DNA from 2 places in the Sporolactobacillus sp. PKPK-6 genome. Region 2 is predicted to be linked to the other one. Evidence: riboswitches for the same ligand, from Rfam matches in the RefSeq annotation. Region 2 holds a riboswitch; the other holds the start of a gene.
What was found. Region 2 has a riboswitch for lysine ahead of AC1MBV_RS10570 (amino acid permease). Riboswitches for the same ligand answer to the same signal wherever they lie in the genome.
Positions count from the first base shown of each region.

Region 1 (6,848 bases), on a different contig from region 2:
AGTACAATGAATCGTAAACGACTGCATGACATCAGTCAATAACTTGGCAGATTGAAGAAAATTGTACCCGATAACGGGCTTGAATACGTTTAATTCAAAATTACCCTGGCTCGCTGCAAATCCAATCGCTGCATCATTCCCCATAACCTGGACGGCAACCATTGTAACGGCCTCGGCCTGGGTAGGATTTACCTTGCCGGGCATAATGGAGCTGCCCGGTTCATTTGCCGGGATCTCTAATTCGCCGAATCCGCAGCGCGGTCCGCTCGCAAGCCAGCGCACATCGTTGGCAATTTTCATTAGATCTGCCGCGAGTGCCTTTAATGCACCATGTGCCGCCACCAACGCGTCATGGCTGGTCAGCGCATGAAACTTATTATCCGATGCATAAAACTCTTTGCCAGTCATAATGCTGATTTCTTTCGCGGCCTGATCACCAAATTCCGCAGGTGCATTTAAGCCGGTTCCAACAGCAGTCCCGCCGATTGCTAAGCTCTTTAAATGATTTAGGGTTCCTTCGATGAGTGCCTTCGATTCTTTAAGCATGAACGCCCATCCGCTGATCTCTTGACCTACGGTGAGCGGAACCGCATCCTGCAAATGTGTACGACCGATTTTAACCACCTCGGCGAACTCCTGCGATTTTGCGTCAAGTGTAGCCTTCAGCTCGTCCAATGCCGGCAACAGTTGATTTTCAATCGCTTGTACGGCAGCAATATGGAGCGCAGTAGGGAACGTGTCGTTTGAGCTTTGCGCTTTATTAACATCGTCATTGGGATGAACGCGTAGGTCACTGTCTTTATCCTTCAACAGTTGATTTGCGCGATTGGCAAGCACTTCATTCATATTCATATTTGATTGCGTGCCGCTACCGGTTTGCCAAACGACAAGAGGAAACTCATCATTCCATTGTCCTGCAATTACTTCATCAGCGGCAGCTGCAATTGCCTCTGCTTTCGCTGTATTCAATGTTCCCAGTTTTTGATTTGCCAATGCTGCACTTTTTTTTAAAATTGCGAACGCATGAACAATTTCCAATGGCATCCTTTCCCAGCCTATTTTAAAATTATCCTTACTTCTTTGTGTCTGAGCTGCCCATAAGCGATCAGCCGGCACCTTAACTTCGCCGAGTGTGTCATGCTCCAGTCTATATTCCATGAATTTGTCTCTTCCCTTCCATTAATTCTATACTCAGTGTCACATAAATTACCTGATTTGTGAAATACCAATTATTAATCATTCACATTTCTGTTCATTAAGTAAAGCAGTATCGAAAAAATAAAACACATATTACGTTTATCTGTCGTAGTGAAACAGAGAAAAGACAGTTATAATAGTCAATGGAGGGATGAAGATGACGAGAAACAATACCTGTCCGCAGCCGGAACACTATGGAGACGCGACCGTACCGGCTTTCGGTTATGAACTCATAAGAAATTTACTAATTCCCGAACTGCTCGGCAAGGAAACGGCATCGATCCTGTATTGGTCGGGACGTAAAATAGCACGTCAATATCCGCTCGACAATGAGCAGCAGATTATTGACTTTTTTGATCAAGCCGGATGGGGCGTTTTGGAGCAAGTGAATAAGGAAAAAAATAAAATGACTTTTGAATGTAGTTCTCCGCTCGTTGAATCGAGAATCAAAGATTATTCGGATTCAAGCAGTTTTGCATTAGAATCAGGGTTTATTGCCGAACAGATACAGCGGCAGACCGGCTGCGTTGCTGAGAGTTATATGGAAACAAAGACCGGACGTCAAAAGAAGGTAATCTTTCTCATTAAATGGGATGTAAAGGATCCGGTTGGTACAGAAAATTAATGGTTGGCAATGATCTCAAATAAACAGCACCTCAGGGAATGAAACCCTTGAGGTGCTGTTTGATTAACTTCTAGCAAAACAGTTTACTTATATGCAGTCCACATCTTCAAACGAAAGTATCTAAGAAAAACCGGGCGAAAAGCGCCCGGTCTTTAATCTCCAGCCATGTGTGATTGGTTTGTGTCATTACAGTGTTGAATCATCGCTTCGGTTGCTCGCATCAACTGAGCGCGACCGCGGGCGCACCGCGAGCCTCCTCAGACAAGCAGAAATCTGCGGGGTCTCGCTGGCACGCGATCAACAGGGCCGCACCCGCAGGCGTCTCGCACCTCCGCTTTGATTCTCGGTCAAGGCACTGGTTTATTCGTTTAAATATGGGGTAAAATCTTATACTTTCTTTACTTGTAAAAAAAGCAGGCGGGCTGCCTGCTTTTAAAAGCCGTAATTTTTATAAACTCATGGATTCCTCTTCTGCCAAATGAAAGGTTTCATGAAGGGTATCGAGCGCCAGCATCAGTTTATTTTCATCAATAATCGTTGAGACTTTGATTTCCGACGTACTGATCATCTTGACCTTAATATCCTTTTCAGCTAAGGCATGAAACATTTCTGCCGCGACACCTGGATTTGATGCCATACCCGATCCGACAATTGAAACCTTGGCAAGTTCGGACTCAAAGATCATTTTATGATATTCAAGTTCTGCTTCCTGAGCGCGCAGCACGTCAAGTGTTTCATTGAGTACATCATGATCAACAGTGAACGAAAGACTTGTTCTTGCTTCATCGAGGACGTTCTGAACAATGACGTCAATGTTAATATGTTTCGCCGCAATTGCATCGAACACGCGCGATACCGCTGCTACATTATTTGGAAGTCCAAGCAGCGTCACCTTCGTCACATTTTTCTCAAAAGCAAGTCCTCTAACCGACTTTGTCTTCTCCATTGACACTTCCTCCTTAATTACCGTACCCTCTTCTTCGGAGAATGATGAGCATACGACCAGCTCAAGATGGCTGTTCTTCGCATACTCAACAGCGCGCGGATGTAGCACACCAGCTCCAAGATAGGCCATTTCAAGCATTTCGTCATAACTGATTTCCTTCAGCTTTCGCGCCTTTTTCACGTAGCGCGGATCTGTTGTAAAGACCCCGGTCACATCCGTGTGGATCTCACATCGCTTCGCACCGAATGCCGCTGCAATCGCCACAGCTGAAGTATCCGAACCGCCTCTGCCCAGCGTTGTGATTTCGCCGTCCTCTGTCACACCTTGGAATCCGGCCACAATCACAATCGATCCTTTCTTCAACTGTGGACGGATCAATGAGGTGTCAATTGACGAGATCTTCGCACTTTCGTGAACTGCTTCCGTTTTGATCCCGGCTTGCCAACCGGTAAATGATATTGCATGATAGCCGCGTTCGTTCAGAACCATGGACAGCAATGCGATGGTTACCTGCTCTCCTGTCGACAAAAGCACATCCATTTCCCGCTTTGACGGCCGATCGGAAATCTCTCCGGCCATTGAAACAAGTGTGTCCGTTGTTTTCCCCATTGCTGAAACAACCACAATTACTTGATTACCGGCCTCTTTTTTCTTAATAACTTTATCCGCTACCTTCTGCAACCGTTCCACTGACGCAACTGATGTTCCGCCAAACTTCATTACCGTTAAAGCCACTGCACTCGCTCCTTTAAACTATGACCGGCATTATTATCTTCGCTCTTTCCGGATCCTCTGTAATGAAGACACGGGATCACTTGATAAGAACGTGCTCCTCATTATTCGTTATCGTCAGTGACAAAAAGAACAGCGAGAGATCCCCGCTGTTGAACAGTCAATCGTTTTTCAACATGCTGAGATAGTTCTCCACACTTTTAAAAGTAATTTTAAAAAAGTATGACAGCCCTGCACTTGTTCAGTGCAGATCCAGCCCGGAACGATGATGAAGTCGTTCCGGCTTCGGCAGGTTTCCCTTTCCGCCGCGGTCAATGAATTCCATCTTTCTCGCGCGGCTTACTAATGAAGACTGCTCCTCTATCACTTCAGATATTTGAAAATTAAGTTACGGAAATTATAACAAACCTAGCGAACCGAGACAATACCCTTTATTGCTCCGTGTCCAAATAGTTTCTCATTGATTCAGCCACTTTTTCAGGTAATCCGGCTTCTTGCAATTCTTCTCGGCTTGCTTCGCGTATTTTTTTCATCGAACCGAATTTGCGTAGCAGCATTTGCTTACGCTGCCTGCCGATTCCCGGAATGTCGTCCAGCAGAGAGTGAATCATCGATTTCGCGCGGACCTGTCGATGGAAAGTAATAGCGAATCGATGCACCTCATCTTGGATACGCTGCAACAAGTAAAATGCTTGACTGTTTCGCGCCAGTGAGACGAGCTGAGGAGGTTCGCCGATGACAAGCTGTGATGTTCGATGCTTATCGTCCTTCACAAGTCCGGCAACAGGAACATAGAGGCCAAACTCATTTTCGAGCACGTCAATCGCTGCGGAAAGCTGCCCTTTACCCCCGTCAATCAGAATCAAATCGGGCAGCGGTTTGCCTTCTTTCAAAATGCGTGCGTAACGCCTGCGCACAACCTCGCGCATCGTCGCATAATCGTCCGGTCCATTTACTGTCTTCACACGATATTTCCGGTAGTCATTTTTCTTTGGGCGCCCATCCTCGAACACAACCATTGCTGAAACCGGATCGGCCCCTTGGATATTCGAGTTATCGAACGTTTCAATGCGGCGCGGTGCCGGCATGTCCAAGGCTTCTCCAAGCTGTTCAACTGCTCCGATCGTCCGCTTCTCATCACGCTCGATCAGGGCAAATTTTTCCTTAAGTGCGATGCCGGCATTTTTGACCGCCATCGCAACAAGATCTTTTTTTCGTCCGCGCTGAGGTTGAAGGACTTCGGTTTCCAACATCTGTTCAATCAGGCTCTTATCGACCGAATTCGGGATCAGAACTTCTTTCGGCTTAATGTGATTTTGATGGCTATAAAATTGACCGATAAAAGTCAGGAAGTCTTCCTCAGGCTCTTGATAAAATGGGAACAGTGACACCTTACGCTCAATCAATTTTCCTTGGCGCATGAAGAACACCTGGACACACATCCATCCTTTGTCAAAGGCGTAGCCAAAGACGTCGCGATCATCCAAATCATTAAAAATAATTTTTTGTTTCTCCATTACCGTTTCAATATTGCTAATCTGGTCACGCAGTTCCTTCGCCTTTTCAAAATTGAGCTGTTCGGAGGCTTCAAGCATTTCTTCTTTCAGGCGTTTTTTCACATCCTGGTAACCGCCATTGAGAAAACGCGTAATGTCATCGGCCATTGACTCATAGGTTTCTTTCGGAATATCGTAAACGCATGGTGCCAAACACTGCCCGATATGATAGTACAAGCAGACTCGGTTTGGCAAAGTGCGGCATTTGCGCAATGGATAGAGATGATCGAGCAGCCGCTTCGTCTCGTTTGCGGCAGTAACGTTTGGATAGGGACCGAAATACTTGCCGCTCTTTCGATTCACCTTGCGCGTAATAATCAGCCGTGGGTACTTCTCAGTCGTCAGCTTAATAAATGGATAGCTCTTATCATCCTTCAGCATGATGTTGTATCTCGGCTCATACTTCTTGATTAAATTGATCTCGAGCAGCAGTGACTCGATTTCTGATGAAACAACAATATACTCAAAATCAGCGATATCCGCAACGAGCCGCTGCGTCTTCGCATCATGGGAACCGCTGAAGTAGGAATGGACGCGATTGAACAGATTCTTCGCTTTCCCTACATATATAATCTCTCCTTGAGTGTTCTTCATTTGATAGCAGCCAGGCTGCTTCGGAAGCAAGCTCAGCTTTTCTTTTATTTTCTGATTGACCATCAGTTATCGATCATCCTTTGTTTCTTGATTCTTGCATACTATCTTTTATTATCTAAGAGATCAGAAAAACATTCAACTTTTTAGAGTCCGGAACAAAAAAGGACAGTGGCGAAAAAATAAGCGCCTCTGTCCAAGCTTAGATCTATTCGTTTAAAAAATAGTCATCAGAATAGGAATTTCAATCATACTGAGGAGCGTTGTTTCCGTCACCATTACGGCCGCATAGTCCGAATCTGCATGATACAATTCTGAGACAACCGGGGCATTCGTCATGACCGGCATCGCCGACTGCAAAATAAAGACCTCCTTCATGAGTGCGGGCATCGGTGCCGGCAGCACCAACAGGGTCATAATTGCAGGTGCTGCAACAAAACGGCCGATCAGGACACCAATATTGTCCTTATTAAGACGGAGTTTGCTCAGACCCGCCTGATGAATCGCAATACCAATAAAAATCATCGATAACGGAATGGTGAGCCCGCCGATATAGTTAAAATCGGACATTAAAAAAGCGGGCAGCTTCACATGCAGAAGAACCAGAATAACACCTACTATAAAGCCAAGCAGCGGCGGTGAAAAAATTTTACCGAGCGTTTGCTTCCAACTGATTTTGCTTAGATAGTTTCCATCACGTTGAATCAGGTAGACACCCAGTGTCCAGAAAAAAGTCGTATTGGCCATATAAAATACAAGAACATAGGGAAGACTTTGCTCACCGAACAGAGCAAGATTAACAGGCAGACCGATGAAAACCGTATTCGAGTTGCAAAACATTGATTTGAACAATCCGCTATGATTTTTCTGAACAGAAAAGATCTTAACTGCCCAAAATGAGATGGCGAACAAAATCAGCATCGACAGAATCGGGAAGCGCAGGTTCGGCAGTAATTCAATTAATTCTTTACTTGTAAAATGGTTGGTAATTGTGCTAATCATATAAGCAGGAAGCGCAATTTGCGTTACCAATTTAGCAATTAATTTACTTGTTTTTTTATCAAACCAGCCGCGATGAGCCAATACATAACCCACGCTGATCATTATAATTATGACTAAAATCCCTTGAATGCCTTGAAAAAAGGTGCCCACCTGAGTGCCTCCACAACTGACATGCGTCAACTATTCACTGTCATTTTTT
Region 1 is NZ_JBWXPA010000002.1:350,171-357,018, forward strand. It holds gene fumC (class II fumarate hydratase) at 1-1,158, opposite strand, end outside; gene AC1MBV_RS12650 (YslB family protein) at 1,355-1,822, shown strand; gene AC1MBV_RS12655 (aspartate kinase) at 2,271-3,503, opposite strand; lysine riboswitch at 3,678-3,871, opposite strand; gene uvrC (excinuclease ABC subunit UvrC) at 3,932-5,713, opposite strand; gene AC1MBV_RS12665 (AEC family transporter) at 5,864-6,799, opposite strand.
Region 1: another riboswitch for lysine. It lies ahead of AC1MBV_RS12655 (aspartate kinase); the one in region 2 lies ahead of AC1MBV_RS10570 (amino acid permease).

Region 2 (6,848 bases):
CATACCCTTGCCCATGACTCCGGTTCCAACAAATCCAATCGTTTTCACTGCCATTCATCCCACTCGCTTTCCTATGTGTTTACCTAGGATTAACCATAGCATGAAAGACGTGCGTTTTCACGTGATATGCAGGCCGATTAAACCTTGCGAATCTGGAAAAAGTGGGTGAATACCCATGGATACTGTGGCATCGCAAAATTAATTTGCCAGGTACCAATGCCGCCGATCCGCGAATTATAAACAATCTGCGCTTTTTCAAACAGGCTGCGCACATCTTCAAACCAGACAACACGGTTTTGCCCACTGTCATCTGTATAGTAGAAGTATGCTGCCTGATCTGCTGTCGAATAGTTAATCGGCACTTGTTCACTCATGGCAAGATTTACCGCTGCTTGATACGTAATCGCTCTGCCCGGATTTTGGCTGGAAAAAGGAATCGGCCAGTCATAGCCATAAAACGGCGTACCCATGATAATCTTATTGCGATCCATCACACTAGCTGCATAATTGACTGTAGCGATGACATCTTGAATCGGTGCGGTAGGTCCCGGCTCACTGCCTGCATAATGCCAATCATAAGCCATGATAAAAAATTGGTCGACAATGGCTCCGATTGCTGCATAGTCATAGCCGCGCACCCACGGCACCGTATCGTCGGTCTTGGCCGGAACCGCAATACTGAGATTCAGCCCGGCTGCCTGCGTGCGCTGCTGCAGCGCTTGGAGAAACATAACAAAAGCATTCCGGTCAGCCGGAAGGACACCTTCAAAATCCACATTGATGCCGCCGTACCCATCAGACGTGGCATAATTAATCATGTTGTCAATCAAGCGCTGCTGAACATCCGGTGTGTTCAGAACGCGTTGAACAAGAGCTGAATTAAATCCTGTCTCGGTCAAATTGGTAACGGTAATGACCGGTGTCACCCGTCCGCGCCAAGACGCAAGTACGGCTGCATTGTCATTGAGCGGACTCAAATCGCCGTTCCAATTAAAATGAGTTTCGAACAAACCAATATAGGTTAGATATGGTGCATTGTCCGCAATTACCGCTTGATCAATTGCCGGTGTCCGAAGCTGCGAGTAGCTGAAATGGGTCGCCACACGGCGTTCAATCGCCGGAAGATTAATTTTCTGACCGGGACTTAAGCGATCAGGATTAATCCCTGGATTCGCTTGACGCACCGCGCTTAACGGAACATACGCCATGCGCGAAATCGTCCAAAGACTGTCGCCCGGCTGTACTGTATAAACATCACTTGTCACGAGCAGCGACTGACCGGTGACGATATTCGTCGCCGTCAGTCCATTTACTGCTCTTAATGTATTCACAGGAATATCAAATTTCTGGCTGATTCCAAATAATGAGTCACCAGCCCTCACTGTATAGACAAACATAGTTCCACCCTTCCCGCTCCTGTCATTTGCAGGCCTATTCATTCTGCAGATGCATAGGCATTTCACACTATTTTATTCAGCATGTTCGGAACGGTTCCGGCAGGTAGATAAGAAGACAAAAAAAGGTTATTATAGGATACGTTGCGTGTCTGAAAGATTGATAGACCGCACCATGGTTTGCTCAATTCGCAGCGAACGATTTTACTTAATAGGTCATAGTGTATAGAAAGAATGTAAGGAAAAGAGGGTTATTTATGGCTGAATTCATCCCATCCCGGCAGGTTCAAGCACTTCCCGCCAATTACTTTACAAGCATTGATCATCGGATCAATTCGGTGGTCAAGCAAGGCATTGATGTCATTCATCTTCATACCGGAAGTCCTGATCAACCGACCCCCAAACCAATTATTCAGGCAATGAATAAAGCTGCTCAGCTTCATGAAAATCAAGGATATCCTCCTGCGGGCGGTACAGCAACACTCAAAGAGGCCATCAGTGAATTTTATATGCGCGAATACGGTGTTTCCGTTGATCCGGAGACGGAAGTAACCGTGTTTGACGGCGCAACCGTCGCTATTTCAGCACTTCCGCAAGCGATGCTGAATCCGGGCGACGTCATGTTGACAACCGATCCCGGCTATCCGCTCTATTTTGTTTGCCCGCACTTGGCCGGCGCTGAAACCTATGGCATACCGGTTCATGCTGAAGACGGATTTTTACCAAACTACCAAACGATTCCTGAAAAGATTCTGCAAAAGTCAAAGCTTCTGATGCTGAATTATCCGAACAATCCGACCGGAGCGATGGCTACAAAAGAATTTTTTGCGGATACCGTTGCTTTTTCACAAGCGCATCATATTCCGGTTGTTCATGATTTCGCCTATGCAGCATTCGGCTTTGACGGTAAGCGCCCGCTCAGCTTTCTGCAAACTCCTGGTGCAAAGGAACAAGGCATTGAAGTTTACACGTTGTCAAAAACCTATAATATGGCCGGATTCCGCATCGGGTTCGCAGTCGGCAATGCCTCAATTATTCGAGCTCTCAGTCAGTTCCATGACATTGATCATTCGGACGTGCCAAGCGCCATTCAAGATGCAGCCGCAGCTGCTCTGCTCGGGCCGCAGCAATCCGTTCAAGAATTATGCGCGCTGTACGAGCATCGTCGCAACGTACTCGTCTCCGGCATACGCGCGATCGGTTGGGATGTTATCGCACCGCAAGGCTCGTTCTTCTGCTGGTTCAAGGTTCCAAGCGGTTATACCTCCGAAACCTTTGCCGACGCTCTACTTGAACGTGCTCATGTTGCGGTGGCACCGGGTGCCGGATTTGGTACCCATGGGAATCAATTCGTCCGAGCCGGACTGCTCGAATCCGAGGAACGCCTGAAGGAAGCCGTCATACGGATCAAAGCTTCCGGAATTCTCAATGAAACCCCTGTGCAAAATTAACCAATAAATGAAAAGAACTTTTCCCAGCATTTATCGGGAAAAGTTCTTTTTTAGATCACATGATAACCCATCAGCAAAATCAAGATCAGAAGCACGGCAATCAAAACAAGAAAGATCCAGGATGATTCTTTTTTCTTACGTTTGCCCATCGCCACTTCCATGAGTCCGATTAAGGCGAAGGAAAGCACGCCTTTAATCGTCGGCACCAGTGGGAAATGGATTAAGAAGAGCATGACTACTCCGGTTATAATCATAACCAGATAAGCCGTCCGCAGAATCATACTCCACACTTTTTGCTCCGTGAGAAGATAGCTTAGGATAAAAAGGATCACGACAAGCCCCCAAACGAGGCCATGTATTTGCAGTAGTACATGCATGTTTTTTCCTCTTCTCTGAATCATTTACTAGACTTGTCTCTATTTTAACACGAACAAATGCTTTTCCCAGTATTTGCATGATGGCCTATCTCATTAAATATCGAGTTTCTCAAATTTCATCGGTGTCATCCGAATGACGCGACAGATCGCATTGATCAAGCGGAATCAATTTTGACTTCATCTTCCATTTGGCGATCAGCCAAACAGCAAGAAAAATCGGAATACCAATGTAGGCGGCAACAATTCCGCCCCAATCGATCCGGCCGCCGGAAAATGCGCCGAAGCTTTGTCCGATCACGACCACCATGCATACCGCAAAAGCGAACAACGGACCAAACGGGAACCACTTTGCCCGATAAGGAAGGTCACTCACTTTTCCTCCTTGTGCAACATAGGCACGGCGGAAACGATAGTGACTGATCGCGATGCCGAGCCACGCAATAAAACCGCACATGCCTGATGCGCTAAGCAGCCAGTTATAAACAATGCCGTCACCGAATCCGGAGGCAAAGAAAGCAAGCAGACCGAACGCAGCTGTAACGACAAGCGACCAGATGGGAATACCATGCGTTGTCACATAGCCAAGGAATTTCGGTGCTTTTCCTTTTCGAGCGAGTGCATAGAGCATACGCGTCGATGCATACAGTCCGGAATTTCCTGCCGAGAGCACCGCCGTTAAAATAACGGCATTCATCACCGACGCGGCAATCGCAAGCCCCGCCCTCTGAAACACAAGCGTGAAGGGACTGACCATAACCTGATCGGTCGCAGACAAATTATGACTCGTATAAGGAATGATCATGGCAATAACAAAGATTGCTAGAATATAAAACAGGAGTATCCGCCAGAAAATCGTGTTCATTGCTTTCGGAACACTTTTTTCCGGATGCTCGCTTTCACCGGCACTCACACCAAGCAGCTCCGTTCCTTGAAAAGAGTATCCGGCTGCGAGGAATACACCGAACGTCGCCAGAAATCCACCATGAAACGGCGCGTCACCAACGGTAAAGTTATGAAATCCGGGCACACCGCCGCCAAGAACACGGAAAATCATCAGCAACCCGACAACAATAAAAAGGATGACTGTTGCGACTTTAATAAATGCAAACCAATATTCCGACTCACCGTAGCCCTTAACCGTTAAAGCATTAAGTAAGAAGATAACAAGCAGAAATAGACCGCTCCAAAGCATCGACGAACTGTTGGGAAACCAGAATTTCATGATCAGTGTTGCGGCGGACAATTCGCTCGCAATGGTAATCGCCCAATTGTACCAATAATTCCAGCCAAGTGCGAAACCGAACGACGGATCGACAAAGCGCGTCGCGTAGGTGCTGAACGATCCGCTTGTCGGCATGTAGGTCGCCAGTTCGCCAAGACTGGTCATCAGGAAATAAACCATGATGCCTGTTAATCCATACGCGAGCAGTGCACCGCCCGGACCGGCCGTATAGATTGCGTTTCCACTGGCGAGGAAAAGCCCTGTTCCGATTGCTCCCCCAAGCGCGATCATCGTCAAATGACGTGATTTTAACCCGCGCCTTAATTGATTATTTCTCTTCTGCTGCACTTTTTCTCTCTCCCTCTCTGTATTTCGGGGAGATATGTGAAGAATATAATTCATGGTTACTAAAAACGCCCGCCAAGGCAAGATCATGCCTTCGGCGGACGGGAAACTTTTATAGTAAAAAAGAATAAGATCTGTTTAAAATACAGGCTTATTGATCCATTTACTCCTCGCACATCTTCCACCGATAGCACACCACATGCCTAAAAAACATGTGACAGTCCCGCCCCTTTCGAAAACGGACCCAGCACACTCGGCAAGAGAAACCGAATGTACTTCGGCAACAGTTCCTTACGCGCACCGTCCGGCTTCTCTTCGCCTCAGATGCGCTTATCTTAACTGCCGCGCCTCTACCCCCTCGTGATCTTGTGAGGAGATTTGTTAACAACAGGACTCATTGTACCTGTATCCGATACTATTTTCAACCTAGGCAAGCGCATTGCATTTTCTCATACCGGGTCCTTCTCCTCAGAATGTTCGGTCTGATACTCGGCAATTGCTTCCATGAAAGCTTGTCCGTATTTTTCTAATTTTTGCTGACCGACCCCCTTGATCATCAGGAAGTCATGGTCAGTCGCCGGCAGTCGCGCACTCATCTCACGCAGGGACTGATCTGAAAAAATGATGTATGGAGGAACAAACTCTTTCTGAGCAAGCGTTTTGCGGACCTGCTTCAACGATTCGAAGAGTGCATCGTCTACAGCCAGCCGTTCTGCACGAACGCGTCCTTTTTTGAGGACCTTTTCCTCTCCTTTAAGTACCGGCAGCGACCGCTCGTTTAAAGCGAGAACGGGAAAGGCGCCGCCCTGTTGCACAAGGTATTGCTCGGCTGTCAGGAAGTCGATAAATTCACTGATCTGCTTTTGCGTTCGGTCCTTCATAATGCCGTATGTGGGCAACCGGTCAAGCCGAAAAGAGAGCAGTTTTTGATCTGATGCGCCGGCAAGCACCTTGGCAACCATCATTTTCCCATAGCGTTCACGCAGACGCTTGACACACGAGAGTACCTTCTGTGCATCAACCGTTACATCTGATTTTTCACGTGTATCGAGACAGTTGCCGCAATGGGCGCACGGCTCAGGATTCTGCTCGCCGAAATAGCGCAAAATATAGCCCTGCAGACAGGTCTCGGTATGACAATAGCCAATCATCTGATCTAGTTTGTGGTACTCTGCTTGCTTCAGCGTATCGTCCATCTCAGATTGATCGATAAAAAACTTCTGCAACCGGATATCTTGCGGCGCAAACAAAAGAATGCAGTCACTTTTTTCTCCATCGCGCCCCGCACGCCCGGCTTCCTGATAATAGGCTTCAATGTTTCGCGGCATATTGTAGTGAATGACAAACCGTACATTTGATTTATTAATACCCATTCCAAACGCATTGGTTGCGACAAGCACCGTCAAGTCATCATAAAGGAACCGCTCCTGACTTGAAGCACGCTCCTGTTCGGAAAGACCGGCATGATAGCGTCCGACAGCAAGCCCCTTCTGCTCGAGTCGCGCATAAAGCCGATCCACTTCCTTGCGCGTCGCCGCATAAACAATTCCCGGCTGATCTTGATTCTTCTTCAAATAGTCAAGCAAAAAGGTATCCGCATTCTGACCGCGGATCACCTGAAAATTCAAATTATCACGAGCAAAGCCGGTCGCAATGACCCCGTTCGGCTCAATACCGAGCAACTGACAAATATCCGATGTGACGTTCGGTGTTGCCGTCGCTGTAAGGGCGACAACCGTAGGTCTTTGCTCAAATCGAGTAATCATTACGGGTATAGACCGATAACTGGGACGAAAATCATGACCCCACTGTGAAATGCAATGCGCTTCATCAATGGCCACGAGCGAAACATGCATACGTTCCAGAGCACGGACAAAATCCGGAACCTCTAAGCGCTCCGGTGCAATGTAAACTAATTTATAGTCTCCGTTCGCTGCAGCTGCAAGCCTCGACTTTCCTTCTGCAAAGCTTAGCGAACTATTTATGTAGGTTGCGTGAATCCCGGCGTTGCCAAGCGCGTCAACTTGATCTTTCATCAAGGAAATCAGCGGCGAGATCA
Region 2 is NZ_JBWXPA010000001.1:2,180,227-2,187,074, reverse strand. It holds gene AC1MBV_RS10590 (NAD(P)-dependent oxidoreductase) at 1-54, opposite strand, end outside; gene AC1MBV_RS10585 (glycosyl hydrolase family 18 protein) at 138-1,397, opposite strand; gene AC1MBV_RS10580 (aminotransferase class I/II-fold pyridoxal phosphate-dependent enzyme) at 1,652-2,845, shown strand; gene AC1MBV_RS10575 (DUF1516 family protein) at 2,896-3,222, opposite strand; gene AC1MBV_RS10570 (amino acid permease) at 3,332-4,735, opposite strand; lysine riboswitch at 4,970-5,150, opposite strand; gene recQ (DNA helicase RecQ) at 5,239-6,848, opposite strand, start outside.